Regions from separate parts of the Desulfovibrio sp. Fe33 genome, predicted to be linked through region 4. Evidence: predicted binding sites of a transcription regulator. Region 4 holds the regulator's gene; each other region holds the start of a gene.

Region 1 (7,138 bases), on a different contig from region 4:
ATTCCGAAATCAATGTTTCCAGTTGCCCGGGGGTCAAGGTAGCCGGATCGATCCCCAGAGCCATGGCGCGGAGGAACAGCTCCTTTTCAGTCGGAGGCGCAGTTACTTCCTCCGACCGGGAGGTTGCTTTTGGAGCATGTTCCCGCGCCTGGTCTCCGAAAGGGATCAATCGGCTGAAAAATTCTCTTCGTCTCATGATGAAACTCCTGCGTGCCGCCGTGTCGCGGCCTAATCCTCGGGGAGCACGAGCCTGTGCAGGGCCTTCATGCATTCGCCCGCGAGCTGCTCGGCGGTGTTCGCGTCACCCTTCTTGAGGGCGTTGAACAGCTCCACGTGAAAGGCGAACAGGGAATCCACCTGCACCTCGGAGAGGCCGCCTCCGGCGGTTTCGAGGTTGGCGGAGGCTGCGGCCAGCTCCTTCATGAGCAGGATCAGGTAGTCGTTGGACGCGATTTCGGCCAGGACGAGGTAGAAGGATATGTACCTGTTCCCGATGGTGGGCAGGTCTGAGTTGACGATGGCCCTGCCGATGTTGACGGTCGCCTTTTCCAGCCCGGTGATGTCCCTGGCGGAAAGCTTGGGGGTCTGGGAGCGGACCAGGCCCGGCGCGACAAGCCCCAGCGTGTCCACGATCTGGCGGAATGCCGCGGTGCTCTTGCGGGCGCGGAGCATTTCCCAGTTGAGGCGTCCCTCCATGCTCTTCACGTAGCAGCCGCTCTTCTTGCGGATTTCGAGGTAGCCCATGGATTCGAGATGGCAGAGCGCCTCGCGCACGGTGTTGCGGCTGGTTTCGAACAGTTCGGCCAGCCGCCGCTCACCGGGCAGCTTGTCGCCGACCGCGAAACTTCCGTCTTGGAGCATGGTCAGCATCTTTCGATATATGATAGGACGTTGTGAATTTGTCATATCTGGTCCAACCAGTTAGAAGTTTATCCTTTGTCCGGGTCTTTGATTCACCTTTAAGGGGCGGAAAAGAAGTTGCGCAAGCTAAAAAGTGAAAAAAAGCACAAATCTGGTTGGACCAGATCAACCTTTTTTCGCGACGTAGAACGAGGTGTCGCGATAACACCTCGTTTTTTAATGAATTAGTTTGTCATCGAATTGAAAGAAGACCGTGACGAAACCGCCGCGGAATTGCGGCGGCGGAAAACGTCAGGTGCGTGGAGAGGCTGTGTGGTTGGACCAGAATCAGCGTTTTTTGGCCAGGCAGCGTTCCAGATTGGTGATGAAATCGTCATGCAGTTCCCGCAGGGGCGCTTCGAAATCGGGGTCGTAGCTGTCCGGCCGGGTCGAGCAGAAGATCAGCACATAGGCGAGTTCGTCCGTGACGAAGAACGGCTGGGCGAAGTAGGAGCGTATGCCCCGGGGGATGAACAGGGCCCAGTCGATGGGCTTGATGCTCTTGGAGGTGTCCGCCACCGTGTGGTTGGCCTGTTTGAAGCGTACGATGCTTTCCGCGATGGACCCTTCGTAGGGATGCTCGAAATCCTCGGGATCTTTGTCGAACGGTTCGCCGACGCCGGTGACGGCCACATAGTTTTCGCGGATGAAGATGCGCGAGAGCAGCAGCGCGCTGGTCGGCGCTCCTTCCGGCAAGGCCTTGAGCATGGTCTTGAGCAGGGCCCTGACCGAGGTGCAGCGTTTCATGGACGATCTGGAAAATTTGGCCGAGACGGTTTCGTTCCGTTTCACGGGCACGCCCCGGCAGGCGGTGCAGTTGTTGTGATGGGAGAGGGCCACCCACAGGAGGTTTTCCTCCTGCATGGATATGGCCTGGATGCGCGTGGAGCAGACGTGGCTTTTGCCCAGCGAATCGGTGACCCGCAGTTCGCCGTTCCAGTGATCCGAGAAAATGAGTCCCTCGTAAACGTTGTAGAGTTCGGTGTCGGGGTTGTCGCGGAAAAGGTCCTGCAACGTGACGCCCGCCAGCGTCCTCTCGTCGTAGCCGAGGAGCTGCTTGGCGGCGCTGTTGGCGAGGTGGACGGTCCGGTCCACGAAGCGGACGAGCAGCACCGGGGTGTCCACCAGGTCGATCTTGGTCGACAGCTTGATGTTGTCCGTGGAGTTGAGGATGGCTTCCGCGTGGGCCGAGATGTCCAGGAGAATCCCGATGGAGCATCGCTGGTGGATCGGGTCGGGCATACCCATGAGCTTGAACCACTTGATCTCACCGGCCTGGGTGCTTACCCGGAAGGAACAGGCCGTCCGTCCCCGGCGGCGGATCAGTTGGTGGCAGTGCTGGAACCGTTCCCTGTCCTCGGGAACGACGACCTCCTGGGGAATCTGCGGATTCTGGAGGATGGCGCGAATCCGTTCCCCTTCGGGAGAGGCCGCGTATTTGTTCAGGAACGTGATCTCGTTGTTCACCACATCAATACGCCAGACGATGCCGGGCAGCATTTCAAGATAATTGGCGAGGAGCTTTTCCTCGGGAAAGTAGTCCGGTTTCAAAACTGTATCCAACATGAATGTCCTTTCCGTCTGAGCGGAATTGGGTGGTTGCCAAGTTACGTCTTAACGTGAATTGAGAACGGTTGGCAAATAGGGAATGTCTGGTCCGACCAATTCAGCCGCAGGTGTGGAAAGCGTTTGCGCGGAGAAGCCGTTCCCGTTGATCTCGGAGAATTATTTCAGAAAAGAAGTGTATTTTCAGAATGATATTTGTGCCAAGTCCGGCGAGCCTTGTCCCGGGCTTCTCTCGGCTGTTCTATTATATGGAGTTGGAGTCTGAATGCGGAGAAGCCGTCCGGGGAGCGTTACGTTGCCGGGAAGGGATGATCGCCGCTGCATGAAGCGCGCCCCATACGTTGACGATGTTCGAATGTTTCCAAGCCGTTCACGAGCCTTTGGCCGGGGCGGCCCGCCGAGGTCCCGTTTGTTTTTGTTTCGTTTGTCCCTTCGTTTTCATGCTCTCCTCTGAATGAGCGCAGGAATTTATCGAAATTGCTTCTCTATTTGACGCTTTGTTTAGTATGCGGTTCCCTGTTGCGAGTCGGAGGAAAGAAAGAGGAGACCGTTCGTCTGCGGCATAGGGGCCGCAGTCCCGGAGGGCGGCGCGCGCCCGTCGGTTCGCCCGGCGGCCCGGCCTGGGGAAAACGGGCTCCTGCAATATGGTTTTTCGAGTAAGGGTGTTTCGCGATGTTGAAGAAAGTTAGAAGGTACTCGGATTCTCTGGTGTGGAATCTGATTTTGCTCTTTGTGGGCGGGTTCCTCTATGTGTTGGGATACAACGGCGTGGCGGCCCACCACGGTTTCGTGCCCGGCGGGTCCTATGGTTTCGCCGTCGTGCTGGAACGGATTCTGCCGGTGCTGCGGCTTGAGGACTGGTATTTCCTCATCAACGTGCCGCTGTTCGTGATCGCGTGGAAGGGCGTTTCCAGGCGGTTCTTCATGTTGAATTTCGTCACCATGGCGTGCATCACGATGATGACTTCATATGTCCAGCTGGACCTGGGCGTGCAAAACGAGATGTACGCGGCCATAGTGTCCGGTGCTATAATGGGCGCCGGGTGCGGCATGATTTTCCGCACCTACGGCGGCGGTGGCGGCGTCGACGTGCTGGCGGTCATCCTCAACCAGCGGTACGGCGTCCGCATCGGCGTGTTCTTCTTCTTCATCAACGCGGCGGTCATGATGTCCGCCTTGAGCCGGTATACCCTGGACAAGCTCATAGCCTCCATGGTGATGATCTTCATCAGCTCGGTGGTCACGGAATACGTCCTGTCTCTTTTCAACCAGCGCAAGGCCGTCCGCATCGTCACCAAGAAAACGGACGAGCTGATCGGGGTCATGGTCGAGCGCAAGTATCACGCCACGATCTTCGAGGGCCGCGGCGGCTATACGCAAAAGCCGGTGAGCATGATCTTCACCATCACGGACAACATACGCCTCCGCTCGCTGGAGCAGATCGTTTTCGACTACGATCCCGAGGCGATCTTTGTGGTTGAAAACACCTTCAGCGTCTTCGGCGGCAATTTCTCGAAGAGGAAGGTGTATTGATCCCGGCCGGTCCAGCTCGGGGATGTTCCCCTGGCGGGCGGCCGGCATGAAGCCCGCGGCCAGGGGGCGGAGTTGATGACGCCCACGCCCGCGAACGCGCCGTGGTGGGTGTCGCTGAGTTCCAGCAACCGGCCCAGGGGCGGGAAGACTACCAGCGCGATCGGGCCGAGGGCATGTCCACCCACCGTGACCAGTCCCGCCAGGGAGTATTTCGCGCCCATGACCACGATGCCGGTCTTGGTCAGGATGGTGGAAAAGCGCAGGCCGGGCTGCAATATCCCGGGCACGCCCACCGTGTTGCGGATGGCGATGCCCACCAGGATGGCCAAGATGAAGTCCTTGATGGTCAGGTACGTCTTGAAAAATTCGAACCGCAGCAGGAGCGGCGCGGCGAAATGCGCGAAAACCGCCACCGAGATGACGAGCAGAAAGCCCGGAAGGCTTTCCAGCACTTCGCTCATGAATGCTTTGTGGACGTCGGCCCCGTCCATGGTCCTTGTCTCAGTAGTCATAAATCCTCCCTAACGAAATGATGCCTTCATAAAGGCAACATGTGTGCCAGGGCGGGGTGTCCGTATATCTGGTCGAAATATATTGCTTTGTATTGTTTGCTGGGCTGGCCGGTGTCGTTGTGATGTTCCCCGTCGGGAACATTGTCCGTTCCCGTTGTTCCGTTCCGGTAACGGTATTGCCGATTGTCGGCAGGCTGTTCTCCCATGGCGCGGTCCAAATAGAATGGGTGCAATGGAAATGCATTTCATTGCGTGCAATTTTATGTTTTTGCAGGCAGCATTGCGCGCAATGCGATGCAACTCTTTTGGGAGTTGCATTTCTTCAGAACCGGCATCCAACTGTTATCACGGCTTATTTTTCATGACTGCGCAAGTCTGTTTTGTTGGCACGCCCCATGCTTAAGGGCGGCCATGCAACACATCACCACCACTTGTCCTTATTGCGGCGCCGGTTGCGCACTGTCCCTGAACGTGGAAGCCGACCGCATCGTCAGCGTTTCCGCCGGCCCGGAGCCTTCGGTGAACCAGGGCGCGCTGTGCCCCAAGGGCCGCTACGGATATGATTTCGTTACCCATCCCGACCGGCTGACGACTCCTTTGATCCGCAAGGACGGCGAACTGGTCCCGGCCTCCTGGGACGAGGCTCTCGATCTGGTCGCGGAGCGGCTCGGCTCCATCGCGGCCGAATACGGGCCGGAAGCCGTGGGCGGCTTCAGCAGCGCCCGGTGTACCAACGAGGAAAACTATCTTTTCCAGAAATTGTTTCGCGCAGGGCTCGGTTCCAACAACGTCGACCACTGCGCGCGGCTCTGACACGCTCCCACGGTGGCCGGTCTGGCCACATCGCTTGGTAGCGGCTCCATGACCAACTCCATCCGCGAGTTGTGGGAGATGGGCGAGGGGGACTGCGTCTGCGTGGTCGGCTCCAACACCACGGCCTGTCATCCGATAATCGGGCTGGGCATGAAGGAAGCCGTGCGCAACGGGGCCAGGCTGGTTGTCATCGACCCGCGCGAAATCGACCTCGCGCGGTCGGCCGACGTTTGGCTGCGGTTGCGTCCCGGAACCGACACGGCGCTTCTTTCGGGCATCGCCGCCGAGATTCTCAACTTGGGCCTTGTCGATGCGGAAGCGGTCGCGGCGGCTACCGAAGGATTTGAAGAGTTCCGCGAGAAGCTGGCCGAGTTCGATCTCGAAAGGGTTTCCGCCATCACGGAAATACCGGCGGAGGACATCCGCGCGGCCGCCCGCTGCATCGGGATATCGGCCAACACGACCTTTTATTACACCATGGGCGTCACCCAGTTCATCTTCGGCACCAACAACGTCCTCGCGGTCTCCAATCTGGCGTTGCTGACCGGCAACGTCGGCCGCCCCAAGACGGGCGTGAACCCGTTGCGCGGCCAGAACAACGTGCAGGGCTCCTGCGACATGGGGGCGCTGCCCAACGTGCTCACCGGATACCGCAACGTGTCGGACGACGCCGTGCGGGGCGACTTCGAAAAGGCCTGGGGCGTGAAGATTCCCGCAACCCCCGGCCTGACCATTCCCCGGATGTTCAATGCCGTCGGGGAGGACCGCCTGAAGGGGCTGTTCGTCTTCGGCGAAAACCCCATGCGCAGCGACCCGGACATCACCCATGTGGAGCACTGCCTGCGCCATGTGGACTTTCTGGTGGTCCAGGACCTCTTTCTGACCGAGACCGCTGAGCTTGCCGACGTGGTGCTGCCCGGCGCGAGCTTCGCGGAAAAGGACGGGACCTTCACCAGCACCGAGAGAAGGGTCCAGCGGGTGCGCAAGGCCGTCCCGTGCGTGGGCGACAGCCGCCCGGACTGGGAAATCCTGGCGGATCTCCTGGCGCGGCTGGGCAGGCCCGAACGGTACGCCGGGGCCGGTGACGTGTTCGACGAGATGCGTATGCTCACGCCCACCCATACCGGCATCACCTACGCGCGGCTGGAGTCGGGCGGCATCCAGTGGCCCTGCCCGGACGAGACCCATCCCGGCACGCCGATTCTGCATGTGGGCCGGTGTATGCGGGGACCGGGCAAGTTCGTCCCGCTGCCGCACATCGAGCCCGCCGAGCCGACGGATGCGGAGTATCCGCTTATCCTGACCACCGGCCGGGTCGTCGCCCATTACCATACCGCGACCATGACCAGGCGCTGTTTCGGCCTGGAAGGCACGTGGCCCGAGGAACTGGTGGAGGTCCACCCCGACGACGCAGCCGAACACGGCATCGCGGACGGCGACATCATCGAGGTCGCTTCCCGCCGCGGATCGGCCAGGGCCAAGGCCTGGATCACCCGCAGGGTCCGTCGCGGACAGGTCTTCATGACTTTCCATTTCTCCGAATCGCCGGCCAACATCCTGACCACTTCGGCCGCCGATCCTGTAACCGACACGCCGCAACTCAAGATCTGCGCCGTGTCTATACGAAAAGCTATCGGCAACGCCTTGAAAGCGACTCCGATATTGAAAGAGGAATCCGTACCATGCACGCTCGCCTGAGTCCCTTTATCCTTGTAGCGGCCGCCCGGTGCATAGGCTGCCGCGTCTGTGAACTGGCCTGCTCCGCCGCGCACCAGCGGGGCGGGGTGTCGGTGGGAAGTCTCCAGGTCCCTCTG
Region 2 (7,138 bases), on a different contig from region 4:
GCTCATTCACTGCCGCCACGGCATAGGCCGGACCGGCACGGTCCTGAACGCCTATCTGCTTCGGCGGGGGCTGGGCCACAAGCTCGCGGGCAAGGCGCTCAAGAAGCTCAAGAGCAAGCCCGCCAACTTTGTCCAGTGGCGGACCATCCGCAAGTACGGCAAGCAGTCGGGGCAGCTCACCGTGCGTGAGCCGTCCCTGGAATTCAAGCGCCTGGTGGACCTTTCGCCCTTCTTCAACGACTACATGGAATTGGTCCAGCGTGTGGACGAGAGCGGCCAGGCCGTCGACGGGCTCGCCTGCGGCCTGGATCACAGCCAGTGTTGCTCCACTCCGGTCTCCCTGACCCTGGCGGAGGCCGTGTACATTTCCCACCGCATCAATCAGAAGCTGTCCGGCGAGGAGCGTCTCAGCGTCATTGAGCGGGCCGTGGCCACGGCCCAGGCCGAGCGCAAGGCCGCCAAAGATTTTGGGTCGGGGGAGGACGGCGAATACTGCCTGTCCGAGGCCGGGGCGGTCTGCCCGTTGCTCAAGGACGACAAGTGTCTGCTCTTCGAGCACCGACCCATCCAGTGCCGCGCCTTCGGACTGGACCAGCATGACGCCGGGGGGCTGTGGGAGACCCTCATCACTCCGGCCCTGAGCAAGATTTCCTCGGAAATATGGTTTGCCTACACCGGGTCCATGGTGTCCGGCGAGATGCCCTTTTTCGCCTTGCCGGACGTGGTTTCCGGAAAGTTCGTGGAAACCGTTTTCCGGTTCATGATGCGCCAGGGGCTGGAATAGTCCCTACACGGAACAGCGCAGCCCGGTGAACATGTCGGGCAACTGCGGCAGGAACGGTTCGGCGAAAAAGACGTACCCCTTTCCCCGGAGGACCGTGGCCGGTTGATCCGGGGCTGTGGCGATGCGCACCTCGTCCCTGTCGAATTCCACCCGCATGGGAACCACCTCCCGCTCGGCCTCGCTGCACAGGCTCTCCCTGTATTCGGGAACGTATCGGTGCGTGCGCCCGTCCGGGTGAACCGCAATGAGCGCGGTCAGCGTGGTGGCCACCCGGCAGACCTTCCCCTCATCGTCGAACGCCAGCGAGTTGGCGTCTCCGTTCACGCCCACGGCGTCGGGGTCGTATGCGGTAATCTCACCCGCCGGTGTGGACACGGCGACGGGTTTCGCCGGTTCCAGGGAGCGCACCCGGCCGTCGCGGGTGAAACTCACCCCGATGTGCGCCTCGATGGGACCTGCCGGAGTGGGGACCGACACGGTTTCCCCCGGCCACAGGGTCAGGCTGCGCAGGCTCTGGTTGTCGTAAAAGCTTGCGCTCAGCAGCCGGGCGCGGATCAGTCCCATGGGCGTGGTCAGCGCGACCGGCTCGGCCAGTCCGGCTTCGTCGTCCTGACTCCAATAGCCCGACAGCTTGCCGTTGAGCGGGAAGATGCGGTTGAGCGAGCCGTTCTCATGAAAGGACACCAGTTCGGCCGGGATGTCCCCCACCGGTGTGGAGATAACAGTCCGATTTTCCAGGGGAACAGATTTGACTCCGCCCGAGGCGTGGTGCTCCACGGGCAAAATCTCCCGTTTCCGCAAGTCGTCGGCCGTGTGCTGGGGAATCAATTCACCGTACTGCGTGGATATGGTCCGCATGAAAACCTCTCTTGGCGTTTTCAAAAGTGGCGTCGCGTGGAAACGTCCGACGAGCCGTGGCCCGCGGCGATGCGGCGCGTCCGGCGGCGTTGCACCGTCCGATGACGAGCAGGGCCGCATAGCTGACGATCAGCAGGGCCAGGGAGAGCAGGCCCGCCTGGCCGTATTCCAATGCCTCGGTGTGTTCGAAGATGGCGATGGAAGCCACCTTGGTGCGGCCCGGAATGGAGCCGCCGAGCATGAGCGCAACGCCGAACTCGCCTACGGTGTGCGCGAAGATCAGCGCGGCCGAGGCCGTGACGCCGCCCATGGCGTTGGGCAGGACCACGTGGCGAAAGGCCTGGAAGCCGGTCATGCCCGAGGAGCGCGCCGCTTCGATGATGCCGGGTTCGACCTTTTCGAAGGCCGCGCGCATGGGCAGCACGCCGAAGGGCAGGCTGTACGCCAGGGAGCCGAGGACCAGGCCGGTGAAGGAGAAGGGCAGGGGAAAACCGAAGGCGGCTTCCCAGGCCGCTCCGAAGGGCGATTTCGGGCTCATGAGCATGAGCAGGCCGAAGCCGAGCACCGTGGGCGGCAGGACCATGGGCAGGTTGCACGCCGCCTCGATGTACCGCTTGCCCGGGGCGTCGGACATGGCCAGCCAGTAGGCCAGGGGCATACACAGGGCGAGCAGGACCGGGGTGACCGCCAGGGCCAGGTTGCCGGTGACCAAAAGCGAGGAAACATCCATGGCGCGCCTACCGGACCGTGACGTGCGCGTGGGCCTCGTACGGGGTTGCGGGCCCGGGCGCGTCGCCGGTGGCGGCGGTGCCGGACAGGACGCAGAGCCACAGACAGATGAAGAGCAGCTTCCTGAACATGGTGTCTCCTAATTCTTGGCGAGTTCGGTCAATTCACTGCCGGTCAGGGGGCGTTCCAACTCCCAGGCCAGTTTCCTTACTTCGTGGACAAGGGCCGCAAGCCCCTGCTCCGGAAGGTCGAGGCCGTTGTCGGCGAGGGCGCGGGCCACTGCCGCTCGCCCACTTTTTCCGCCAACCGCGACCATCCGGTTCGCGCCGATGCGCTCGGGATCGAACGGTTCGAAAAGACCGGGTGATTTGCTGAGGGCGTGCGCGTGCAGGCCGGACTCGCAAGCGAAAATGTCCTTGCCCGCGATCGCCTTGGTTCGGGGAACCGGTACCCCGGCAGCTTCAGAAACGAAATGGCAGAGTCCGCCAAGGTTCTGAACATCATACGCATGGCTTTCCTCCTTGATTGCCAGATAGGCGGCCAGCTCCTCGATGGCCGCGATGCCCGACCGCTCGCCTATGCCGAGCAGGCTGGCGTCGGCGTAATCCGCCCCGGCGGACAGCGCGGTGACGGCATTGGCCGTGGCCATGCCGAAGTCGTCGTGGCAATGCACGGCCAGGTCGATATCGAGCTTGTCCCTGAATGCGGCAACGAGCTCCATGGTCGCGGCGGGGGTGAGCAGGCCGAGGGAGTCTGACAGGCGGACGCGGGACGCGCCCACATCCTGCGCCAGCCCGGCCGCCTTGATGGCGAAGTCCCGATCTGCCCTGGATACGTCCTCAAGTCCTACGGAAACGTATTCGATGCCCATGAGACGGGCCGCGAGCACGGTGCGGGCCAATCGCTCCAGAAGCCCCTCGCGGTTGGTGCGGAGCCGTTTTTCGATGTGCAGGTCGGAAACCGGGACGCCGATGCTGATGCGTTCGATTCCCAACCGCGCGGCTGTGCGGATGTCCGTCTCGCGGCAGGGCGACCAGACGGACAGGGCGGTGCGGCCGCGCCGTTTTTTCGCCCTTCGCAGAAGTTCGTCCAACCCTTCCTGGCCGACCCAGCCAAGCTCGATCTCTTCCACGCCGATGGCCAGCAGGCCGGATACGATCCGTTCCCTGGCCGCCATGGAAAAGTAGGCCCCGAAAAGCTGCGCTCCTTCCCTGAGTGTGGTGTCGATCAACATGTGCTTCGTCCTTGTGGATGGTTGCCGGTAATAATTCCTCCTTGAGCATGAACGGTGCCAAACATGGCTTGAATTGTAACATACTGAAATTGCAACAATAGTTGTTTAACAAAAAAAGGATGAACCAACCTACGTTTTTGTAGGTTCCTACAGTTGTGTCTGTTGCCGTGGTCGCGTCCTACACTTTTGGTAGGTGACGCAGTCGTTGTGTAATTTTATATTTCTCCATTAATAATAATATGTTGTTTGTATTTGAGTAGATTGGCACGGGCTTTGCCAAATGAGGCCATCAACGCAAACAAACCCTTTGGAGGAGAAATCATGCGGAAAGTAGCGATCTATGGAAAGGGCGGCATCGGAAAGTCCACCACCACACAGAACACTGTCGCCGGTCTGGCGGAAATGGGCCGCAAGGTCATGGTCGTCGGCTGTGACCCCAAGGCCGACTCCACCCGCTTGTTGCTCGGCGGTCTGGCCCAGAAGTCCGTTCTGGACACCCTGCGCGAGGAAGGCGAGGACGTGGAGCTGGACGATATCCGCAAGCCCGGTTTCGGCGGCACCTGGTGTGTCGAGTCCGGCGGCCCGGAACCCGGCGTCGGTTGCGCAGGCCGCGGCATCATTACTTCCATCAACATGCTCGAGTCTCTTGGAGCCTATGAGGAATCCGAGGGTCTGGACTACGCCTTCTACGACGTCCTCGGCGATGTCGTCTGTGGCGGCTTCGCCATGCCCATCCGCGACGGCAAGGCCCAGGAAATCTACATCGTCTGCTCCGGCGAGATGATGGCCATGTACGCGGCCAACAACATCTGCAAGGGCATCATGAAATACGCCGAATCCGGCGGCGTCCGCCTGGGCGGTCTTATCTGCAACTCCCGCAACACGGACCGCGAGGCCGATCTGATCACCGAACTGGCGGCCAAGCTCGGCACCCAGATGATCTACTTCGTTCCCCGCGACAACGACGTGCAGCGTGCCGAGATCAACCGCAAGACCGTCATCGAATGGGACGGCTCCGTGCCCCAGGCCGATGAATACCGCGGACTCGCCAAGGCCATCGACGAGAACCAGATGTTCGTCATCCCGACTCCCCTGGAGATCGAAGAGCTGGAGCAGCTCCTGCTCGATTACGGCATCATGGAAGCTGCTTAATTCATTCCGAAGCTGACGCCGTCCGGGCGGCACCGGCGGGCGCGGAATCGAGAGGAGTCCGCGCCCATGGGGGAAAAGCATCCCTGAAAAACGGCGTCATTGACAGCTTCAAACAATCAAAACCCAACAATAAAGAAGAGATAGGAGAGAGCTGAAATGATGATAATGGTACGAGCGATTGTACGGCCCGAAAAAGCGGATACGGTGTTGGCCTCCCTTATGGATAACGGATTTCCCGCTGTCACTAAATACTCCGTGGCCGGTCGCGGCAAGCAGCGCGGCATAAAGATAGGCGAAGTCACCTACGACGAGATTCCCAAGACAATGCTCATGTGCGTGGTCAAGGCGGCGGACAAGGATTTCGTCATCAACACCATCATGGACGCCGCCCGTTCCGGCACCAAGGGAGCCTTCGGCGACGGCAAGATTTTCGTGTCCGATGTCGAGGACGTCTACACCATCAGCTCCGGCGTGAACGAGACAGCCGCCGCCGAGGAGGCCGCGTAATGAAGGAAGTCATCGCAGTCGTGCGCATGAACATGATGAACCAGACCAAGGCTGCCCTGACCGAAGCCGGTGTCGATGCCTTCTTCGCGCACGCGGCGGAAGGCCGGGGCAAGGGGTTCGTCAACGCTGCCGTCGTCCAGGGCGTTGAGAGCGGCTACGAGGAAGCCGCCGAAGTGCTCGGCGAGAAAGGCAAGCTGTATCCCAAGCGCATGGTCACGGTCGTGGTCCCGGACGACATGGTTGAAGACGTGGTCGAGGCCGTCATGGCCGTCAACCGGACGGGCAAGCCCGGCGACGGAAAGATATTCGTCCTCCCCGTGGGCGACGCGGTCCGCGTAAGAACCGCTGAAACCGGTGCAAAGGCCATAGCCTAGGCAACCTGAAGGAGTATCGAGAATGGCCAAGACGAAGAAAGTGGTGCAGCTCATGCCCACCGACATCAAGGAAGAGCTTCTGAAGAAGTACCCTCCCAAGGTGGCCCGGAAGCGCGCACAGCAGATAATGATAAACGAGGCCACGGAGTCCGAGGCGCCGCCCGAGATCCTGGCGAACGTCCGCACCATCCCGGGCATCATCACCATGCGTGGGTGCACCTACGCGGGCTGCAAGGGCGTCATCATGGGCCCGACCCGCGACATCCTGAACATCACCCACGGCCCCATCGGCTGCGGGTTCTACTCCTGGCTCACCCGCCGCAACCAGACCGATGCCGGTACGGACGGCGACAACTACATGCCCTACTGTTTCTCTACGGACATGCAGGACCAGGACATCATCTTCGGCGGCGAGAAGAAGCTCGCGGCCGCCATCCAGGAGGCCTACGACACCTTCCATCCCAAGGGGATATGCATCTTTGCCACCTGTCCCGTCGGCCTCATCGGCGACGACATCCACGCGGTGGCCAAGAAAATGAAGGAGAAGCTGGGCGACTGCAACGTCTTCGCCTTTTCCTGCGAAGGCTACAAGGGCGTGTCCCAGTCCGCAGGCCACCACATCGCCAACAACCAGGTCTTCACCCACCTTGTCGGCGAGAACGCGGAGCCCAAGGAAGGGCGGTACAAGATCAACCTTCTCGGCGAGTACAACATCGGCGGCGACGGGTTCGAGATCGACCGCATCCTGAAGAAGTGCGGCATCACCAACATATCCACCTTCTCCGGCAACTCGACCTACGACCAGTTCGCCTCGGCGCAGCACGCCGACCTGGACTGCGTCATGTGCCACCGCTCCATCAACTACGTGGCCGACATGCTTGAGACCAAGTACGGCATACCCTGGATCAAGGTGAACTTCATCGGCGCCAAGTCCACGGCCAAGTCCCTGCGCAAGATCGCCGAGTATTTCGGCGACCAGGAACTCATCGACCGCGTCGAGCAGGTCATCGCCGAGGAAATGCCTGCTGTCGAGGCCGCGGCCGCGAAGGTCCTTCCGCACACCGAGGGCAAGACCGCCATGTTGTTCGTCGGCGGCTCCCGCGCCCACCACTACCAGGATCTGTTCGCCGAGATGGGCATGAAGACTCTGTCCGCCGGTTACGAGTTCGCGCACCGCGACGACTACGAAGGCCGCCATGTCCTTCCGGGCCTCAAGGTCGACGCCGACTCCCGCAATATCGAGGAGATCGAAGTCGAAGCGGACGAGAAGCTCTACAGCCCGCGCAAGTCGCCCGATGAGTTCAAGGTCCTGGAAGAGGCCGGTTTCGAGTTCAAGCACTATGAGGGCATGAACGCCCAGATGGACAAGGGCACCCTCATTATCGACGACCTCAACCAGTACGAGGCAGACAAGCTGGTCGAACTGCTCAAGCCCGATATCTTCTGCGCGGGCATCAAGGAGAAGTTCTCCATCCAGAAGCTCGGCGTGCCCATGAAGCA
Region 3 (7,138 bases), on a different contig from region 4:
CTTGTATTCGGTGCGCTTGATGATCTCGTTCTGCACGCCGCAGTCCAGACGGGTGAAGTAGGCGCTGAAGCCTGCCACGCGGACGACCAGATCGGGGTATTCCTGCGGATGGGCCTTGGCGTCCTTCAGGGTCTCGGAGCTGACGCAGTTGAACTGGATGTGGGAGCCGCCGAAGTCGCAGTAGGTCTTGATGAGGGAGATCAGGGTACGAGCCCCGGCCGGGCCCTCGATGACCTGCGGGTTGACCTTCACGTTGAAGTGGTTCGCGCCGTAACGGACGGTGTCGATGGCCTCGGCGCCGGACTTGATGAGGGCGGTGATGCCTTCATGGTCGGTGCCGGGCATGGCGGAGACGGAGCCGTCGGTCAGGGCGACGCCCGCCTTGCGGCCGTTGGGCAGCGCGCCCATCATGGAGCCGAAGTAGTTGTGGTAGGACAGGGAGTACGCGTCCAGCGGAGTGCGCTGGCCGAAGCAGTCCGGACCCTGCGAGCTGTGGATGGTGTCCACGTCGCGGTAGAACCGCTGCACGAACTTCTCCACCTCGGGGTAGTCGTTGCCGTGCTTGGGCGCGTCGAAGCACATCTTGCGGATATCCTCGTACCCTTCGAAGTTGGCCTTGATGGCTTCGAGGAGCTGCTCCATGGTGATCTTCTTCGTGTCGAAGACCAGGTGCTTGACGGCCAGCAGGGAGTTGGCGGCGTCGATGCCCGCGGTCATGATCGGGTTGACCTGCGGGTAACGGGTGCCGCCCGCCTCTTCGCACATGCCCTTTTCAATGCAGCCGTCGTACATGGCGGAGCGGAAGACGCTCGGGACCACCTGGAGGCGGGCCATCTGGCTCAGGTCGGAGTGGGCGCGGGAGATGTGGAACAGGTTGTCCAACTGCTTCTTGGTCGCGTCGTAGAGGTCTTCGAAGGTCTCGAAGGTGGTGGGATCGCCGGTCTCGACGCCGACCTGCTTCTTGGTGACCGGGCACTTGCCGTTGTTCAGCACGAGTTCGATGACCTTGGCGAGGCAGGGCTGGTCTTCCTGGGTGATGAAGCTGCCCTTGCCGCAAACGCCGGTGGACACGCAGCCGTAGTTGCCGCAGTTGCGGGCGTCTTCCAGGGTGATGCCGTCGGGATACTTGGCGAAGCGGGCCAGGGTGCGCTGGATGACCACGTTGTTGTTCAGGATCTGGGGCTGGCCGGAACCGCCGCGGATGCACTCAACGACCTTCTGCATGTAGGAATCCTTGATCTTGGGATGGTACAGCAGGGTCAGGGTGGGCTGGATGCTCCGCATCTGGATCTGGGTCTCGAGGAGCAGTTCCTCCAGCTCGGTGCAGGCGTCTTCGCCGTTGGCGTCCACGCCGCCGATGGTGATGGACTGGCCGGTGTGGCCGGACAGGGTCAGGGCGTAGGAGTTGCCCTGGTACTCACCGAGTTCGAGGTGGCGAATCCACTGGAACTTGAGCAGGGTCACGACCTGCTCGCGGGTCAGGTTGCCTTCGTCGATGTCCTTCTTGAAGAAGGGATACATGTACTGGCCGTAACGGCCGGGGGACACGGCGCAGGCCATCTGCTCGGTGGCCACGCAGAGGTGGATGAACCAGAAGGACTGGATGGCTTCGCGGAAGTTGCGGGCCGGATGCTCGGGCACGCGGCGGCAGATTTCGGCGATCTCAAGCAGCTCGGCCTTGACCTTGGGATCGGATTCCCCGGCTGCGGTCTGCTCGGCCAGATCGGCGTAGCGATGGGAATGGGCGATGACGGCGTCGAAGGTGATGAGCATGGAGCGGTACAGGTCGATCCGGTCCCTGTCGGCCAGGGTGGTCGGGCACTCGGCCAGACGCTTCTTGACGTCGTCGATGAGGTAGCGCAGGCCCTTGTTCAGAACCAGGCCGTAATCGGCGATGCCGGAACCGGAAGCGACGGAGACGTTCTCGTAGTACATGCCGGCCTTGGCGTACTGCTTCGCGTTCACGCCGTACTTTTCCTTGTACATCGTGTTGTTCTGGTCGACGCAGGTGCGGCCCTTCCAGAGCTTGTAGGTCTTTTCGAGCAGTTCCTGGGTCTCGGCGGGAATCTTCATTTCGCCCAGGGAGGCCATCTTGGCCATCTGCATCTCTTCCTTGATCCAGGAAACGTTCCACTCGGGGTAGGCGTAAACGCCCGCGCGGACACCGGTCAGGGTGCCGACCAGGGGGTTGCCGTCCAGGAAAATCTTCTTGCCGGTCAGGACGCGCTCCAGCAGCTTGGCGCGGATGTAGACAACCGGCTCGCCCTGATGCTTTTCGTATACTTCAAGGAGGAACTTCAGACGTTCCGGATCCATCACCTGCGGCGCGGCCATCAAGTAGTCCTTGAGTTCCTTGGCCCGCTTTTCGGCGGTATCCCAATTGATGCCGTAGCCCTTGGCCTCAGCCTGATTGTCGGTCTTATTCACAACGGAAAGAGTCGTCATTTCCATCTCCTGTTCTCTTGATGATGTTCTGAATCGGATTAATATGTGAAGTTCGTTCGCTTGTTCTTTTTCGCACTAGCACGGGGTGTGCCAGAAGACGCACTTCTCTTTGATTTGTGAATAACGTACTGAATTATTAAATTTTTTAGTTTTTACAAGAAGTGAAATCCGGAGTGAAAAAATTAATTAATAGAAAAATAATTTTCTATTTGTAAAAAAATTTTTCTCTTTCTAAGGTGCTGCCAATGAGTTTATAGGCGAGCATGACAAGCCGCAGACGTTTTTGCGGGGGGAGGAAAATTTGCTTTTTTCCGAAGAGAAATTCACCGATGTCAGCCGGGCAAGCGTCCTGACCCCGGCCATGACCGCCATATGGGACGACCTCGGAGTCGGCGTAGCCGTTGTCGACGCCAACGGCATTTGTGAATATATGAACCCCATCCAACGGCGCGCCGACAGCTTCACCAGCCTGCCGGTGAGGGGACAGCACATCACAAAGCTGTATGTGCCCCATGAACTGGAATGCATCCCCACCATCGAATGCCTGCGAAGCAGCAGGCCGATCCTGAAAAAAAGCTACTTCTACAAGACCACCAACAACTACCTCGCCAGCACGGTCTCGGATTTCTTCCCCCTGTACGATCACGGCAGGAAGGACGGGGTCATCGCCTTCACCATCTGGACCGGCTCGGCCACCCTGAACGACTCCAAGCGGCGTCCGAAAAAACCGGCCGAGCGCTCCTACTCCTACTACACGTTCGACAGCATCATAGGTAAGGACGACAGCCTGGCGGACGTGCTGGCCGAAGCCCGGACAGCGGCGAGAGCGTCGTCCCACGTCATGATCTGGGGTGAAAGCGGCACCGGCAAGGAACTGTTCGCCCAGGCCATCCACTCCGGGAGCGACCGGCGCGACGAGCCTTTCGTTGCCGAAAACTGCGCCGCCATCCCCCAAAATCTGCTTGAGGCGATCCTCTTCGGCACCTCCAAGGGGGCGTACACCGACGCCCCGGAAAAGCCCGGCCTGTTCGAAGCGGCCAACGGCGGCACGCTGCTCCTGGACGAATTGAACTCCATGCCGCTGGGGCTCCAGGCCAAGCTGTTGCGCGTACTCCAGGAAAAACGGGTGCGCCGCCTCGGCTCAAGCAAGGAAATCCCGGTGGACGTGCGGGTCATCAGCATCCTGAACGAAGCTCCGCTGACCGCCGTGGGCAACGGCATCCTGCGCAGCGACCTGTATTACCGGCTCGCCGTGGTGGGCCTCGCCGTGCCGCCCCTGCGCGACAGGAAAGGGGACATCCCCCTGCTGGTCCGCACATTCATCGAGCGCTCAAAACAGGCGCAGGACGGCGCGCCCATCGAAGTGACCCCCGAAGTGCTCCGGATATTCCAGGATTACGACTGGCCGGGAAACATCCGGGAGCTGCAACACGTCATCGAAGGCGGCCTCGCCATGCTGGGCGATCAGCATTCCATGGACTGCCGGACCCTGCCGCGCCACTTCCGCGAGGCGTGCGAGACCACCTGCGTGGCGGAGTCCGCGGAACCCATGGCGGAAACGCCCGGGCCGGACGAAAACGCCGGGCCAAGCCAGAATTATTTCGATTACCGCACGGTCAAACGAAACAGCGTCATCCCGCTCAAGCAATGTATGCAGCGGTACGAAGCGGAATGCCTGTGCAATGTTTTGCGGGTCACTGGAGGCAATGTGGCAAAGGCCGCCCGCATCCTGGAGATCACCGCGGCCGGATTGCGCTACAAGATCAAGCAGCTCGGCATAGAAGACAGATTTTAGGGCGAATCCTGAAAACACGACCGGCCCGCGACATGGCGGACCGGCCGTGCCGGATCAGAACAGGGAGCGCACCAGGCAGACCACTCCGGCCAGCAGGATGATGGCCAGAAGCACTCGCCGGAACGTGTCCTGGTTGACGTGCCTGGTGATCGGAAAGGCGCACAGGGTTCCCAGCATGGTCGCCGGAATCCCGTACATTGCGTACTCGATAACGGCGGAAGTGTAGAGTCCCGCTCCGGCCTGCAGCACGCAGGTCATGGTGCCCCGGATCACGAAGAATACGCCCAAGGTGCCAAGAAAGGTCCTGGGGGACCAGCCCACATACAGCCCATACGCGCCGACGGGCGGACCGTCGAAGGATATGGCCGTGCCGAGCAGGCCCGCGCCGAATCCGGCCGCCCCGCCGTGCGACCACGATTCCCGATGCACCTCGGTGACGCGAAAGGTCCGCTGCCAATATACATAGTAAAGCAGCAACGCGCCCACAGCCCCCTGCAATATGGCTCCGGGAACGAATTTGAGGATGAATAGGCCGACGAATGCCCCGGGCAGGGAACCGGCGAGCATGGGCCAGAGCGCGGACACGCGGCAGTGGCGGAAATGTGCGGCGGCGATGCAGCCGTCCATGACCACGTTCAGGATGCAACTGAGCGGAATCAGCTCATGCATGGGTATGAACATGGCCGCCGCCGGAACCGCGACCATGGCCCCGCCGATGCCGCTGACGCCGGAGACGAATCCGCCGACGAGCCACAACCCGAAGACAAGGAGATGAGTGGGATCGAACATGGGAAGAAACCCGCGTCGAATCAGCGGTGCGCGAGTCCGGCCTCGCACGCCGCCAGAGACTCGTGACCCAGCTTGCGCATCAACAGCTCGTAGCGCTCCCGCACCAGATTGCGGTGTTCCCGCTGCGCGGCTTCGACGCACGCGCAATAGGCTTCGAGAGTGGCCGAGGAATAGGTCTGGAGTTCGCAGCCGAGATAGAGGCAAAAGCCCTGATGCCCCTCGGGATGAATGCACCGCGGGAACTGGGCGGCCACTTCCTTGCGCCACTCGCTCTCCGCGGCAACGATATCCCTGATGACCGGGGAATCGCTGAGGGGAGGAATCAGCCCTTCCATGAGCGCGTATTTCTCGGTCATGAAGTTTCGCCCCTGTTCCGCGGCGGCCTTCAGATCGCCCAGATAGGATTCCAGAAAGGCGTCGGACAGGACCCCATGGGAGATTTCCCGCATGAGGCGAAAGGATTCCGGGCGTTCCTGGCACTGCGATGTGCCGCCCCGGTTCTTGACCGCGAGAAACATCTCCAGTTCGCGTTCAATGATGTCGCCGATAAGATTCTCACGATATTGTTCGTTCATCATTCCTCCTATTGTAATCGTTGGGGAAAGCACCGCAACTGGGCAAAAGCCATGCCGTTTCGGCAAATGAAAAAAAGAACGAGCGGGACATTGCAAGGGCGATGCCGATTCCAAAGGCTGTGGACGCTAATGATAAACGGGTGCACTTACTATTTAACTCACTAGATTTAATGTATAATTCATTTTATCACAAATCATGGAGCACCATGCATTTCGGTCCTGAGCACCGAAGGCCGACACAAGAGAATTTTAAAAAAATGAAAATTTTTATTGGAAAAGAAAAATTTCTATCTGCCTAAAACATCAGCTCATCAGCAAACACACTTTGGATCATCAGCTATTTTAATGGGTTGTTTAGATGGTGAAGATTTTCACGTATTGGCACCCAATTTGCTTTTCTTTGTGACAGCAACACGTGAGGTTGTTTTTAGGAGGTTCGGATTAATAGCGCAGAGGTTTCGTTCGCCCTCTGTAGTTGCGGAAAAAGCCGCGCTCGGCCTGATAGGTTTCAGGATAGGCGCGGCCCGACAGGCACCGAGAACTCACGATCCGGAGCCATCGGCAGGGGCCATGCGGGCAGACGCTACGAGGAAGAGCGCGCTGCCGGAAAGCTGGCCCGCCCCCCAAAAAAACGGGGTCAAGGCTGTCGAAAACTCATTAAATCTGAGAGATGATCTATGTCACAAGAACAGTTGGAACTGAATAAATCCCTTTCCCCGGCCCAGGTGTGGGCATTGGCCCTCGGGTCCATCGTCGGTTGGGGATGTTTTGTACTGCCCGGAGACATGTTCCTGCCGCAGGCCGGCGTTCTCGGCACCCTCATCGGCTTCACCGTCGGAGCCTTTCTCATCTGTTTCGTGGCTGTCTGCTACAGCTATATGATCAAATACGCCCCGGTCGCCGGCGGCGCCTTCGCATATGCCTATGTCGGCTACGGCCCGACGGCGGCCTTCATCTGCGGATGGGCGCTCGTGCTCGGCTACGTCGCCATCATCGGCATCGACGTCGCCGCCCTGGCCCTGATTTTCCGATTCCTGTTCCCGGGCGTTTTCGAATTCGGCCCACTGTATTCGATCGCCGGATGGGATGTGTACACCGGCGAGGTCCTGCTCATGACAGCGGCCACGCTCCTGTTCGGCTGGATGAACTACCGGGGCACCAACTTCGCGGGTAAATTCCAGGTGATTCTCACCTTCCTGCTCGTCATCGGCATCGCCTCCCTGTTCACCGGAGCCGCATCCCTGGAAACCGCGCAACCCTCCAACCTGCTGCCGCTGTTCGCCGAGCACCGCTCCGCTTTCTCCTGCGTCCTCATCATCTTCGCCATCTCCCCCTTCCTGTTCGCGGGATTCGACACCGTGCCGCAGGCCGCCGAAGAGTTCACCTTCGAACCTTCCCGCGCCCGCAACCTCATGATTATCGCCATCCTGTGCGGCATGGTGCTGTACGCCCTGGTGACGCTGGCCGTCGGCATCGCCATCCCCTATCCCGAGATGCTGGCCAAGATGGAAACCATGCGCGCCGCGGGCGGAAC
Region 4 (7,138 bases):
GGCCCGTTCGGCCAGTTCATGCAACTGCATGGATCTCCCTTGCAGGGCCGCCACGAGCATGGGCAGATTGACGCCGGTGATAACCTCGACATTTTCCGATTTCATAAGCGACAGGGACATGGTCGTGGGAGAACCGCCGAACAAGTCGGTGAGGGCCAGGACGCCCTTCCCCTGTTCAAGAGACTGGATGGCCTTTCTTACGCCCTCCAATGCCTCGTCCACACCCTTCTGCACGTCGATCCCCACGGCCAGGCAGTTCACCTGGGGACCCAGGACCATCTCCGCCGCCTGAAGCAGGGTTTCGCCGAAAGTTCCGTGCGTAACCAGCACCACGCCGATCACGCCTTCCTTTTTTTCAGTCTTTGCAACCATGTCTAACCGAGTTCCATATGTCGATGTTCAATCGATACTGTATACCCTTTTTCCTTGAGTGTCGCCAGTACCGACTCGGCAACGGATACCGACCTGTGTCGGCCTCCGGTGCAACCCAGCGCCAGAGTTATCCTGTAGCGTCCTTCGTCTGCGTAAAGCGGAAGGATATAAAGCAGAAATTCATGAAACCGCTTGATAAACCCGCTCCCGGCGGGATTATCGAGGACATAGTCGGACACGGCCTTGTCCATGCCGGACAATGGGCGCAGCGACTTGTCGAAATAGGGATTAGGCAGAAAACGGAGGTCAAAGACCAAATCAGCCTCGGACGGCACGCCATACTTGAAGCCGAAGGTGATGATGTGCACCCGCATCCCCATACGCACGTCTTCCAGGGCCGACCATTTGGTTTGAATGACCCTGCGCAGATCGTGGATGGAATAGTCCGTGGTGTCCAAGACCAGGGCGGCTTGGGAACGCACCGGCTCAAGGAGCTGCTTTTCCTTTTCAAGGGCCTGTTCCAGCCCGAGATTACGGCACTCGAGCGGATGCGGACGGCGAGTCGTGGCGTAACGGCGAACCAACTCGGCCATCTTAGCCTCAAGGAAAAGGACTTGCGGCGTGATGCCGAGTTCCCGGAACCCTTCCAACGCCTGTCCCCATCCGTCAACGAACTCGAACTGGCGAAGGTCCATGCCGAGCGCCAGGCCACGGTATTTGGTGTCGAATTTGAGAATGAGATCGGCGAGTTTGGGCGACATCTCGGACGGCAGTCCGTCGATACAAAAGAACCCGAGGTCCTCAAAAACCCGAAGTGCGGTACTCTTGCCGGAACCGGAAAGTCCGGTAACGATGACCACGGGGAATGAATTGTTCGACGTCAAAGGAGCCCACCCTTCGATTTAGACGCTTTTGAGGAGAGACCAGAGGGCCTCGAGATCTTCGGCCGCAAGAAACTCCTTGCGAAATTCCTCGTCCTTGAGAAGGCGGGATATCTGGGCCAGGACGCGCAGATGCATACCCGCCACCTGTTCCGGCGCGAGCACCAGGAAGAAGATATGGCAAGGACTGTGATCGAGCGCCTCGAACTCCACGCCCTTCCGGCTGCGCCCCACGACCACGATAACCTTCTCCAGGTCCTCGAGCTTGCCGTGCGGGATGGCGATGCCATCCCCGATGCCTGTGGAGCCGAGTCTTTCTCGATCGAGAAGGACACGGACCGCCTGGTCCGTGTCCATCTCTGGATATTGCTCGCCCAAGGGGGCGACTAGTTCATGCAACACGTCCGATTTGTCTTCGGACTGCAATTCGGGAAGGATCAACTCCTTCGCCAGGTAGTCACTGAGTTTCATGCTTAGTTACCGGGGTCGATCAGTCCGTAATCGCCGTTCTTTCTCTTGTATATGACGTTAACGCCTTCGGTTTCCGAATTGCGAAACACCAGGAACTCGTTATCAAGGGCATCCAGCTGCATGGCGGCCTCGTCCACGGACATGGGCTTGGGCTCGTATGCATCGGTGCCGACGATGGTGGGAGCGGAACCGCTGCCGTCCTCGAAGGACAGGTAGTTCATCTGCACCATTTTATTCGGACGCGCCTGTCTGGGGCGGTTCTTCATCTTTTCCCGCATCTTGCGGAGCTGGGCTTCCAGCTTGTCCAGGACCATATCAATGGTGGAGTACATGTCTTCAGAGTCTTCGTAGGCCGAGATATGAATGCGATCCGAATTCAGGATCACATCCGCCTTATGGCGGAACTTATCGACCAGCAGGTTGACCTGGAGATCTGCCTCCGCATCGGAAACGTACTTTGCTACCTTTTCAAAACGCTTTTCCGCGTACCCCTTGAGGTGATCGGAAGGCTCGAAATTCTTGAAAGTGAAGCTGATGTTCATACGCTGCCTCCTGGTTGTGTTTGCGGCAAGCAGAATCTAGAAATACTGCTTGCGTTTCGAAGACGAAGGAATGCCCATGGCCGAGCGGTATTTGGCGACCGTGCGCCGGGCGATGTTCACTTCCAGCTTTTCCTGGAGGATTTCGCCGATTCTCTCGTCGCTGAGCGGTTTCTTCGTGTCTTCTTCTGAGATCATTTGCTTGATGAGCGCCTTGACGCTCTCCGAACCCACCTGGGAACCGTCATTGAGGTCCAGGGCCGAATTGAAGAAGAACTTCAACTCGAAAATGCCGTGAGGAGTCGAAACATACTTGCTGGTAGTGATCCGGCTCACGGTGGACTCGTGCATCTCTATATCTTCTGCCACCTCCTTGAGGATCAGGGGTTTGAGCTTTGTCACGCCTTCCTCGAAAAAGGCTCTTTGGAATCCGACAATGCTTTCGACTACTTTATACAGGGTTCGCTGCCGCTGGTACAGACTTTTCATCAACCATGCGGCGGAACGCATCTTTTCCTGGAAATATTCCTTTTCCTTGTCGGCAGCGCCCTTCATGGAATCCATGTAGAAGGTGTTCATCTGCAAACGGGGCATACCATCCTCGTTGAGGATGATGACGAAGTCGTCACCGTATTTGTAGACGAAGACATCAGGGCTTACGTAATGCGGCTCGGTGCTGGAAAAGCTGGCGCCCGGCATGGGGTCAAGGGTCTGGAGCAAATCCAAATAATCCTTGAGCTCCTCCATGGAAATCTTGAACTTGCGGGCGAGAGGCTTATAGCGGTTCTTTTCCAGGTCTTCCAAGTGGTCCTGCACCAGGGAGACAAGAATCGGATCGTCATAGCCCAGGACTTCCATCTGGACCAGAAGACACTCCTGAGGAGTGCGCGCCCCCACTCCCACCGGGTCGAGATGCTGGATGCGGGTGAGAACGCTCTCGATTTCCTCTTCGGAAGCCTGAACCATGGCGGCTATCTCTTCCATGGAAGCCTGAAGGTAGCCGTTGGAATCGAGATTGCCCAGAATGACGTCACCAATCGCCAACTCGCTTTCCGTGAAGCTGGAAAGACGCATCTGCCAATTGAGATGGCCTTCCAGGGAAGGCTTGGAAGCGAGCCGCGCCTCGAAGGAAACACCCTCTTCCGGCATTTCCAGGTCGCGTGACAACGCCTGCTTGGAAGTGGAGGAAAATTCGCCGAGATAGTTCTCCCAATCCGCGTTCCGAACCAACTCCTCTTCCGCCTGGGACTCGGTCAGGACCTCGGTCTTGTCGGGCACCTCGGTTTCCGTTTCCGTTTCATCCAGGAAAGGATTCTCCAACAATTCCTGCTGCACCGTCTCCAACAGTTCAAGACGGGAGAGCTGCAGCAGCTTGATGGCCTGCTGCAACTGAGGCGTCATGACCAGTTGCTGCGAGAGCTTGAGCTGTTGTCGAAGTTCCAATCCCATGATTCGTCACTCACTTAGGGTTGTGTTTATCGGCTGACGGATAAAGAAAATTTTTTTACACAGCCTGCCATTTCTTTCGATTGAACTATGCCACAACGAATTAAAGGATGCAACACCATGGTGATAACATCCTGTTTCTACTGCCAATCCATCGGGCACTATATGGCATGAAAAAAGTGTACCAACCTTTGGGTACGGTGTAAATCGAGAAAGCTAAAAAAAGATTCGGTCTTTGGATTAGAGCCGGAAGTCTTCGCCCAGGTAAATCTGGCGGGCTCGGCTGGACTTCACGATATCGGTCGGAGCACCTTCCAGGATGACCGTACCCTCGTAAACGAGGTAGGCCCGGTCGCAGATATTCAATGTTTCCCGAACGTTGTGGTCGGAAATGAGGATGCCGATCTCCATGGACTTGAGCACGGAGATAATCTCCTGAATGTCGATAACGGCAATGGGGTCGATACCTGCGAACGGCTCATCGAGAAGAATGAACTGTGGGTCGAGGATCAGCGCCCGGGCTATTTCCAGCCTGCGGCGCTCGCCGCCGGACAGGAACATGGCCGCCTGATCCGCCAGCTTGGTGATGGTGAACATCTCAAGCAGCTCGTCCGCCCTGGCCCGCTGCTCCTTGGAAGTCATGGAAGTCTGTTCGAGGATGATCTCCAAATTCTGGCGCACGGTCAGTTTCTTGAAGATCGAGCTTTCCTGCGGGAGGTAGCTCACCCCGAGCCTCGCGCGTTCGTGCAGAGGCTTGTCCGTAAGCTCCTTCCCGTCAAGGGTCACAACTCCGGTGTTGGGCCGCACGATGCCTACAAGCATGTAGAACGTCGTGGTTTTTCCCGCGCCGTTTGGCCCGAGCAGACCGACGACTTCCCGGGGGTGAAGCTCAATGTTGATGCCGTGCACGACCTCTTTCTGGCCGTACCGCTTGGACAGGTTGGTTGCGCGAAGACCTTCGCCCATCTATTGCACCTTCACGTTGCCGGGAGTCATGAAGATGGCCTTGACGCGCTGCTCGCCACCGATGACCTCGGACCGGTCGTCCTTGATATGGAAATTGATGACTTCGCCCGTCAGGGAATTGGGACCGTCCTGCAATTTGGGATTCTGCTCCATCTTGAGAAGCTGCGGACCGACCATATACGTCAGCCTTCCGCAGGTCCCCTCGGTATTCCCCTTCTTCGCCCGGACATTACCCTCGGCGACAATACGCTCAATGCTGTCGGCCGAGAATTTTCTCTGCCCGCTCGCCAGAAGGTAGGCCGAAAGCTTGTCGGCCCAAAGGGTAAGCTCGCCGTGAATGGCGACCACATTGCCCACAAAGGAAATTATCTTGCCCGCCTCGTCGTAGGTCATGCGATCGGACGTGATCTTTACCGGCACACGGCTTGGATCAATGCCCACCTGCACCGGCGCGGGCGGCGGAGTCACGGCAACAGGCGCCTTGACCTCGCCTTCGCCGGAGTCGAGTTTCGGAGCGGCAGCGGGCGTCGGCTCAGCCTTCTTCACCTGGACTGTCTTGAAATATTTTGCGTTGGCATACCCGATGGCTTTGGACAGGTCCCGCTCCTGTTCTTCAAGCTTGAATACGGCCACCCATCCATTTTGCGGAAAGTCGGTCCTCACCCGCTCCCCCTTGGTCAGGGTGACCACATGAGCGGAACCCGGCGCAGGCTCCTTGCGGACATTGAGGTTGACAGTGGCTTCGGACACATTACCCCAATCCTGGGCCATGGCTCCTGCCGGAACCAGGAGCAAAACCAGCATCAGCAAAAGAACCGTTTGGCGAACCGTATTCAGCAACGTCTTATTCCTTGTCGTCTTGCAAAGGGCTTCCATCCAGCCCTTCGGGGGCCAGCAACGCTTCCACGCCGCCCGCGGCCACCAGTTGTCTCGTGACAAGATCGATCTCCAGGGCCTTCGCCTGGACGGTCATGTCGGGACGACGCAACGAAACGCCGCCCTTGAGGTACACCTTACCTATCGCCCCCACATAATCAAGCTGCTGCGCGTCCAGGGCCAGATCTCCGAATCGACCGCGAACCCTGTCGTACAACGTGAGGTTGTCATTTCCCTGGTCCACCTCGCCGCGCTCGGACTGGACATAGACCTCCTGGCGGTCATCGCCGAAAAAGGCGGTGAGCTGGGGGAATTCCACGGCAATGACACCGAGCTCCTGATTATATTTCGCGCTCTTGGCCAGGAGTTTCCAGTCCAGACTCCCCTGCTTGCCCTGCACCAGTTCGATGTCCTCGGCTGAAATATCGGCGTCGGCGAACATGGCTTCGCGGGACACAGGGGCATGGTCTGCGGCGTCATTCGATTCCAGAATGGGATCGGAAAGAAAGAGTTCGTTGACGCCTACGCCAAGAAGCAGCCCAAGAGCGAAGATGACGAGCAGAATCAGAGCCGGACGGCTTTTCATCTAATCCACCCAGTATTTGAGGGCTTGTTCCTTGAGGCCCTTGGCTTCGAGGATGAAAGAGATGGCTTCGCGAACCGCGCCCTCCCCGCCTTTGCGAGTGGACATCCAATCGGCTGCCTCGACCACCTCGGGCACGGCATTGGGCACGCAAAGGGCCAAACCGGCGCGCTTCATCACCGCCAGATCGATCCAGTCGTCGCCCATGAAAGCGGCTTCGCTCGGATCGACACCGGCCTTTTCGCATATCTCCTCAAACAGCGGGAGCTTGCGGTGATGGCCTGCGTAATAGAATTTGATGCCCAGCTCCCGGACTCGATTCTCCACAGGAGCTTGGTTCAATCCGGTAATGACCCCAATCTCAAGCCCCATTGCCTGGGCCACCTTGATTCCGAGACCATCCTGTACATTGAATCGCTTCATGAGCAGGCCGTCTTCGCCATAATAAAGGCCGCCGTCGGTGAGCACGCCATCGACGTCGAGCACCAACAGACGGACTTTCCGCGCCAGGGCGGTCACGTCAGCCACGATTGATCTCCCACAAGGCCAGAAGTCTTTTCAAAAGCCTCTCCACCTCGGCGAGCGGCAGGCTGTTGGGACCGTCGCACAGCGCCTTGTCCGGGTTCGGATGGACTTCCATGAACACGCCGTCCGCCCCGGCGGCAACGGCGGCCGAGGCCAAGACGGACACGTATTCCCGCTGTCCGCCCGAAGCTCCGCCCAACCCGCCGGGAAGCTGAACCGAATGGGTGGCGTCCATGACGACGGGAACACCGAACGCCTTCATTTGCGGAATGGAACGCATATCCACGACCAGGTTGTTATAGCCGTAGGTGGAACCCCGCTCGGTCAGCCAGACCTTGTCATTGCCGACGGACCGAATCTTGTCCACCACGTTCCTCATGTCCCAGGGGGCCAGGAACTGCCCTTTCTTGACGTTGACCACCCGACCCGTTTCGGCCGCGGCCACCAGCAGGTCGGTCTGACGGCACAGGAACGCCGGG

The links. Region 4 encodes sigma-54, which starts transcription at its own class of promoters, with help from an activator protein. Its sites were predicted from a motif close to CTGGCACGGNNNNTGCTT; they were not measured.
Region 1: a site for sigma-54 is predicted at 4,895-4,912, ahead of fdhF (formate dehydrogenase subunit alpha). Genes of this name have one in related genera too.
Region 2: a site for sigma-54 is predicted at 3,867-3,884, ahead of nifH (nitrogenase iron protein). Genes of this name have one in related genera too.
Region 3: a site for sigma-54 is predicted at 2,522-2,539, ahead of PSN43_RS12250 (glycyl radical protein). Genes of this name have one in related genera too.

What each region holds. Positions count from the first base shown of each region.
Region 1 covers NZ_JAQKGU010000012.1:90,838-97,975, reverse strand. The annotation lists gene PSN43_RS14425 (hypothetical protein) at 1-196, opposite strand, end outside; gene PSN43_RS14420 (FadR/GntR family transcriptional regulator) at 229-906, opposite strand; gene PSN43_RS14415 (PAS domain-containing protein) at 1,189-2,466, opposite strand; gene PSN43_RS14410 (YitT family protein) at 3,175-3,999, shown strand; gene PSN43_RS14405 (putative sulfate exporter family transporter) at 3,918-4,511, opposite strand; gene fdhF (formate dehydrogenase subunit alpha) at 4,923-7,022, shown strand; gene PSN43_RS14395 (4Fe-4S dicluster domain-containing protein) at 7,007-7,138, shown strand, end outside.
Region 2 covers NZ_JAQKGU010000002.1:405,197-412,334, forward strand. The annotation lists gene PSN43_RS04620 (protein-tyrosine phosphatase family protein) at 1-784, shown strand, start outside; gene PSN43_RS04625 (hypothetical protein) at 788-1,642, opposite strand; gene modB (molybdate ABC transporter permease subunit) at 1,614-2,372, opposite strand; gene PSN43_RS04635 (hypothetical protein) at 2,380-2,502, opposite strand; gene PSN43_RS04640 (LeuA family protein) at 2,511-3,605, opposite strand; gene nifH (nitrogenase iron protein) at 3,927-4,757, shown strand; gene PSN43_RS04650 (P-II family nitrogen regulator) at 4,914-5,264, shown strand; gene PSN43_RS04655 (P-II family nitrogen regulator) at 5,264-5,638, shown strand; gene nifD (nitrogenase molybdenum-iron protein alpha chain) at 5,661-7,138, shown strand, end outside.
Region 3 covers NZ_JAQKGU010000009.1:88,999-96,136, reverse strand. The annotation lists gene PSN43_RS12250 (glycyl radical protein) at 1-2,445, opposite strand, end outside; gene PSN43_RS12245 (sigma-54 interaction domain-containing protein) at 2,747-4,240, shown strand; gene PSN43_RS12240 (sulfite exporter TauE/SafE family protein) at 4,295-5,029, opposite strand; gene PSN43_RS12235 (DUF4125 family protein) at 5,050-5,604, opposite strand; gene PSN43_RS12230 (hypothetical protein) at 5,875-6,306, shown strand; gene PSN43_RS12225 (APC family permease) at 6,282-7,138, shown strand, end outside.
Region 4 covers NZ_JAQKGU010000003.1:61,039-68,176, reverse strand. The annotation lists gene PSN43_RS05420 (PTS sugar transporter subunit IIA) at 1-372, opposite strand, end outside; gene rapZ (RNase adapter RapZ) at 375-1,256, opposite strand; gene PSN43_RS05410 (PTS sugar transporter subunit IIA) at 1,275-1,724, opposite strand; gene hpf (ribosome hibernation-promoting factor, HPF/YfiA family) at 1,727-2,266, opposite strand; gene rpoN (RNA polymerase factor sigma-54) at 2,303-3,712, opposite strand; gene lptB (LPS export ABC transporter ATP-binding protein) at 3,950-4,675, opposite strand; gene PSN43_RS05390 (LptA/OstA family protein) at 4,676-5,479, opposite strand; gene lptC (LPS export ABC transporter periplasmic protein LptC) at 5,520-6,137, opposite strand; gene PSN43_RS05380 (KdsC family phosphatase) at 6,138-6,662, opposite strand; gene kdsA (3-deoxy-8-phosphooctulonate synthase) at 6,655-7,138, opposite strand, start outside.